Azospirillum brasilense: one gene and its partner. The protein of the gene in region 1 binds, or shares a complex with, the protein of each later gene. Links are inferred from orthologs where the notes say so. Each region holds a gene or a part of one and is shown on either strand. Other genes may lie near its edges. The genes, in order: trxA and trxB.

Region 1 (3,032 bases):
GGTCTTCACCGGGCTGGACTTCCGGATCGCGCCGGGCGAGGCGCTGTTCCTGCTCGGCCCCAACGGCAGCGGCAAGTCCAGCCTGCTGCGCGTCATGGCCGGGCTGCTGAAGCCGATCCGCGGCCAGCTGTCCTGGGACGGCGTTCCGGTGACCGACGATCCCGACGCCCACCGCGGCCGCATCCATTACGTCGGCCATCTCGACGCGGTGAAGCCGGTGCTGAGCGCGGTGGAGAATCTGTCCTTCTGGGCCACGCTGGGCGGCGCCGCCGACCCGCGGGGCAACGCGCTGAAGGCGCTGGACCGGCTGGGCGTGCCGCACATCGCCAACGTGCCGGGGCGCTACCTGTCGGCGGGGCAGAAGCGGCGCCTGAACCTCGCCCGCATCATCGCCGCCCCCGCCGCCCTGTGGCTGCTCGACGAGCCGACCGTGGCGCTCGACCGCGCGGCGATCGCCCTGTTCGAGGAGATCATCGCGGAGCACCGGGCCGGCGGCGGCATGGTCGCCGTCTCCACCCATGTGGACATCGCCATGCCCGGCGCCGGCGAGCTGCACCTCGATGAGTTCACCCCCGTCCCTCACGACGGGGACGACGGGGGCGGGGACGACGACGTTTTGGAAGAGGAGGACGCGGCGTGACCCGCTTCCTGCGCCTGATCGGGCGCGACCTGCGGCTGGCGCTGCGCCAGGGGTCTGACGCCAGCATCGCCGTGATGTTCTTCGTTCTCTGCGTGGTGCTGTTCCCCTTCGGCGTCGGGCCGGAGCCGAACATCCTCGCCCGCATCGCCGCCGGGGTGATCTGGGTGGCGGCCCTGCTCGCCTCGCTGCTGTCGCTGGAGCGGCTGTTCCAGAACGACTACGAGGACGGCTCGCTGGAGCTGCTGTCGCTGTCCACCCTGCCGATGGAGGCGGTGGTTCTGGCCAAGACGCTGGCCCACTGGCTGGTGACCGGCCTGCCGCTGATCGCCGCCGCCCCGCTTTTGGCGCTGCTGCTGAACATGGACGCGGAGGGGTTCGGGGTGCTGGTGCTGACCCTGCTGGTCGGCACGCCGATCCTCAGCCTGATCGGCAGCATCGGCGCCGCGCTGACTCTGGGCGCCCGGCGCGGCGGCGTGCTGCTGTCGCTGCTGATCCTGCCGCTCTACATCCCCGTGCTGATCTTCGGCGCCGGGGCCATCGACGCCGCGCTGAACGGCCTGACCCCGCGCCCGCATCTGCTGCTTTTGGGCGGCCTTCTGGCCGGCGCCCTGCCGCTCGCTCCCTGGGCCAGCGCCGCCGCCCTGCGTCAAGCGGTGGAATAAGCAGCGGCGGCACGACTGCACAGCCCGCGACTGCACAGCCCGCGACTGCAAAGCCGATGTCGATGATGAGCCGCTTTTCCGACAAGCGGCTCGACAGAGGGGACCGTGCCTTCTGTACGTGTATCGTGCCAAACAAAAAGCCCCGCCGGAGGGGCGGGGCTTTTCGATCGTCCGGGGAGCGGGGCTCAGAGAGCCTCGTCGACCCACGAGAACAGGGCGGTCTTCGGCAGGGCGCCGATCTTGGTGGCGGCGACGTTGCCGTTCTTGAACAGCATCAGCGTCGGGATGCCGCGCACGCCGTACTTGGTCGGGGTGCCGGGGTTGTCGTCGATGTTCAGCTTGGCGACGGTGACCTTGCCGCCATACTCCTTGGCGAGGTCGTCGAGCGCGGGAGCAATCATCTTGCAGGGGCCGCACCACTCCGCCCAGAAATCGACCAGGACCGGACCGTCGGCCTTCAGCACGTCCTGCTCGAAGCTGTCGTCGGTGACCTTGATGGGATCGCTCATGTGACCTCTATGCCTGGGTTCAGGGGCACCGCCGCGCCGATTTTCCACCGGCGGCGGACCCATCCCTCATCGGTGGAATTTGCCAAAATGTATGACCGACCCCCCTTGCTGGTCAAGCCGGGGCGCGAATGCGGTCTCGTCAACCCAATCCGCCGTCCCGTGCAACGCGGCCGGGGGTGAAAAGTTCCATGGGCGGACTATCACGCGCGCCTCACTCCGGCAACTCCATCAAAGCGGGGGTATCGGTCCACAGCAGGACGCAGCGCACCGCCTTGTTCGGGTAGATGGCGCGCAGCGCCGCGCGGTAGGCCTCCATCTGGCGGACATAGACCGGCGGCACATCCTCCGCCCGGACGGGTGGCGGGCGGTTGGTCTTGTAGTCGACGATCCACACCGCGTCGTCCTCGATCACCAACCGGTCGACCCGGCCCGACAGGGCGCGCCCGGTGACCAGACCGACCACCTCCACCTCGGCGCGGGAATTGGGGCCGAACAGCCGGGAAAAGCGCGGGTCGGTCAGGACGCGCATCGTTTCGCATGCGATTTCATCCTGGCGCTCCGCCGTCAGCTCATGCCCGGGGCGGGCGAGGTAGCGGCGGGCGGCACCCTCCCGCGCGTCGGGCGGCAGGTCGGGCAGGGTCTGCATCAGCCGGTGGATCAGCAGGCCGCGCTTGAAGCGCGCCCCGTCGTCCTCGCCGAGCGGCGAGCGCATCGCCGGCTCGTCGCCATCCGGGCGGGAGGGGGTGAGGGGGCGGGACGGCTCCGGCTCCTCCGGCGCGGCGGCGGTCAGCCAGGGCGGGGCTTCCTGCGCCGTCAGCACGCGGCCGGCCCCGGCGCCGTCCGGCTTGGGCACGGCGGTCTGCGGGTCGGCCAGCCGCCACCCCTCGCCGCTCCAGCCGTCCGGGCAGAGGGTGGAGAAGTCGAAGGGGTGCGGCACGCCGATCTCGCCCATCGCGGCCTCGACCAGCTTGTACCAGCAGACGTCGGACGGCTCCTTCCTGCCCTGATAGCCGCAGACGTACAGCCGGTCCTCTGCGCGGGTCAGGGCGACGTACAGCAGGCGCCTGTACTCCTGGTCGCGGCGGCGGTTGGCGCGGGCGCGGGCCTCGGCGCACAGCGCGTCTTCCTGCGAGCGGCGGGCGGCGAAGAGCGGCACGGCGCAGCCCTCGTCGGGCCAGAGAATCGGCGGGCTCTGGGTCGGCGTGCCCAGCGTGTCGGGCA
Region 2 (3,261 bases), 420 kb from region 1 along the record:
ACGGAGGATTGAGAAACCATGCAGATCGACATCGGGATCGCGGAAGCCGACCGCAAGGCCATTGCCGAGGGCCTGAACAACGTGCTCGCCGACACCTTCGCCCTGTACCTGAAGACGCATTCCTTCCACTGGAACGTCACGGGGCCGATGTTCAACACGCTCCACACCATGTTCATGACCCAGTACACGGAGCTGTGGACCGCCCTGGACGAGGTGGCGGAGCGCATCCGCGCCCTTGGCTATCCGGCGCCGGGCAGCTTCTCGCAGTTCACCAAGCTCGCCTCGATCAAGGAGGAGCAGGGCGTTCCGAACGCGCAGGAGATGCTGCGCCAGCTCGTCGAGGGGCACGAGGCCGTCGCCCGCACCGCCCGGAAGGTCTTCCCGACCGCCGAGGAGGCCAACGACCAGCCGACCGCCGACCTGCTGACCCAGCGCCTGCAGATCCACGAGAAGACCGCCTGGATGCTGCGCTCCATGCTGGAGTAGTCGGCGCTGAGCGGTTTGTGATTCGACTTGGTGTTTCGACGGGGCGCCGTCCTTCGGGGCGGCGCCCCGTCCTTTTGGGGTCGGACAAAAGAACAGGGGGCGAAACAACAGGGTGGCTGCGCGCGTTCTCCTTGGATGTCCGATGGACGTGAGAGAGGGCGCCATGGCCTCCTACAATTACGACCGGGTGCGGGGAGCGGACCGGGCGGCGACGGGCGGGCAGGATGTCCTGCTGCTGGCCGCAAGGCTGCTGATCGGGGCGATTTTCGTGCAGAGCGGCTTCGGCAAGCTGATGGACCTCGGCGCGTTCGCCGGAAGCCTGGAAGGGCAGGGGCTGCCCATGCCGATGCTGCTGGCCGCGCTGGGCGGGGCGGTGGAGTGCTTCGGCGGGCTGGCCGTGGTGCTGGGGGCCTGGACGCGGCTGGCCGCGGCGGCGGTGGTGCTCTTCACCATCATGGCGACGCTGATCGCCCACCGCTATTGGACCTACCCGCCGGAGGCCCAGGGGATGCAGCGCATCCAGTTCATGAAGAACCTCGCCATCATCGGCGGCTTCCTCGCGCTGATCGCCGCCGGGGCCGGGCGGTTCAGCGTCGACGGGATGATGAACCGGCGCTGACCAACCGGGGCGGGATAAGGGGACCGGTCGCCCGGCCCCCGCCAAAACAGGCTTACCAGTTGCCCGCCGGGCTCGGCTCGCCCTCGTGGTGGGCCAGCCAGCGCTCGGCCTCCAGGGCGGCCATGCAGCCCATGCCGGCGGCGGTGACGGCCTGCCGGTAGATCTTGTCCTTCACGTCACCCGCCGCGAAGACGCCCGGCACGTTGGTGGCCGTCGAGTCGGGGGCGGTGACGATGTAGCCCTCGGAGTCGGTCTCCACCTTGCCCTGGAAGACGGCGGTGGCGGGGACATGGCCGATGGCGACGAAGACGCCGGCCACCGGGATCACCCGCTCCTCGCCCGACTTCACGTTCTTCACGCGCACGCCGGTGACGCCGCGCGGGTTGCCCAGCGAGCCGTCGCCCTCGCCGACGATCTCCTCGACCACGCTGTCCCAGACGACCTCGATCTTGGGGTTGCGGAACAGCCGGTCCTGCATGATCCGCTCGGCGCGGAAGCTGTCGCGGCGGTGGATGACCGTCACCTTGGAGGCGTGGTTGGTGAGGTACAGCGCCTCCTCCACCGCGGAGTTGCCGCCCCCGATGACCGCGATCTCCTTGCCGCGGAAGAAGAAGCCGTCGCAGGTGGCGCAGGCCGACACGCCGAAGCCGCGGTAGATCTCCTCGCTGGAGATGCCCAGCCAGCGGGCCTGCGCGCCGGTCGCGATGATGACGCTGTCGGCGGTGTAGGTGTCGCCCGAGTCGCCCTTGCAGACGAAGGGGCGCTGGCTGAAGTCGACATCGGTGATCAGGTCGAAGACCATCTTGGTCCCGACATGCTCGGCCTGCTTCTGCATCTGCTCCATCAGCCACGGTCCCTGGATGGGGTCGGCGAAGCCGGGATAGTTCTCGACGTCGGTGGTGATCATGAGCTGGCCGCCCGGCTGCATGCCCTGCACCATCAGCGGCTGCAGGTTGGCGCGCGCCGCGTAGATGGCCGCGGTATAGCCGGCAGGACCGGCGCCGATGATGAGAACCTTGGTGTGGTGGGTGCTGGGCATCGCTCTGTCCGTCACGATCTGATCTGATGCGGACCATAGGGCCGCGCCGAACATATGGTCCAGTTCCGACGCGCTGTCATCGGAAAGCCTGCCATGCCGGCCCATCATGGTGACGATGCCTCGCCCCGACCACCCGGGGGACCACCCGGGGAATGCCCCTCAATAATGGACCGGCGCGGCCCCCGTCCGGTTCTTCAGCCAGGCGCCGACGCGGTGACGCCACTGCTCGTGCCAGATGTAGACACTGTTGCGGACCCAGTTCATCTGCACGGCGCGGCGCCGGCCCTCGAAGGAATGGTGCCCGTGCCAGGAGGTGTCGGTGCGGCGGAAGCACAGCAGCGTGCCCTCGTCCGGCGGCACCTCGGCGGCGTAATCCTCCAGGTTCGGGCTGCGCAGCACGCGCAGGCGCCCGCCCGACGCCTCCCAGGGTGGGTTCATGTAGATCAGGACGGTGACGATCTTGCTGGCCGAATCGGGGTGGATCTTCCCGTCGGTCGCCCGGCACATGCCGCGGGCGGTGAACATGGTCGGGTAGCGCGACAGGTCGAGTCCGAACTTCTCCGAGAAGGCCTGGCAGACCGCTTCGCTGCGCAGCTCCTCAATCAGAGCGTCGAAGGCCGGCCCCTGTGGGAAGACGCCGAGCGGAATCGAGCCGGGCTTGTCCACCTTGGGGTAGTCGCGGTGCAGGGCCTCCAGATGCTCCCGCTTCACGAAGCCGGGGACGCAGAGGAAGTCGAACGGCTCGTGCTGCAGCGGGGTGGCGCGGAAGCGGTCCAGATCCAGCATGGTGGTGGGCGTGGACATGGGGCGGTCTCCAGGCGGCAATTCAGGCCACGGCAATTCAGGCGACAGGCGTGTCGGGGAAGGCCAGCTCGTGGCGCGCGCGCCATTCCGGGCCGACGTAATTCACGATGATCGACTTGCGCACGCCGCGGATCGGGCGCGGGGCGAAGCCATGCCACGTGTTCGTTCCGGGAACGAAGACCAATCCCCCGTTGAAGGCGTAGGGCGCGCGGGTGACGACGGTGCGGGTGGCGTCCAGCACGTCGGTGCCCCAGTCGGCGCAGTCCGGCCCCTTGGAGAGATAGATCAGCATCGTGAACTTCTTGACGCCGAT

What was found.
Region 2: the proteins of trxA (region 1) and trxB are in contact, whole or in part, in a crystal structure (PDB 1F6M), measured with the Escherichia coli proteins. The link is inferred for Azospirillum brasilense from one-to-one orthologs.

Annotation. Positions count from the first base shown.
Region 1 is NZ_CP012914.1:319,227-322,258, forward strand. Bases 150-2,868 are described here. They hold trxA (thioredoxin TrxA), read right to left. Parts: upstream 1,812-2,868; coding sequence 1,488-1,811; downstream 150-1,487. Other genes in these bases: ccmA (heme ABC exporter ATP-binding protein CcmA), read left to right, coding at 150-640; ccmB (heme exporter protein CcmB), read left to right, coding at 637-1,302; addA (double-strand break repair helicase AddA), read right to left, coding at 2,023-2,868. Also shown: more of ccmA, read left to right, coding at 1-149; more of addA, read right to left, coding at 2,869-3,032. UniProt on the Escherichia coli protein: Participates in various redox reactions through the reversible oxidation of its active center dithiol to a disulfide and catalyzes dithiol-disulfide exchange reactions.
Region 2 is NZ_CP012914.1:735,348-738,608, forward strand. Bases 152-3,099 are described here. They hold trxB (thioredoxin-disulfide reductase), read right to left. Parts: upstream 2,145-3,099; coding sequence 1,158-2,144; downstream 152-1,157. Other genes in these bases: AMK58_RS03325 (Dps family protein), read left to right, coding at 152-486; AMK58_RS03330 (DoxX family protein), read left to right, coding at 629-1,105; AMK58_RS03340 (2OG-Fe(II) oxygenase), read right to left, coding at 2,304-2,948; AMK58_RS03345 (2OG-Fe(II) oxygenase), read right to left, coding at 2,986-3,099. In the rest of the region: more of AMK58_RS03325, read left to right, coding at 19-151; more of AMK58_RS03345, read right to left, coding at 3,100-3,261.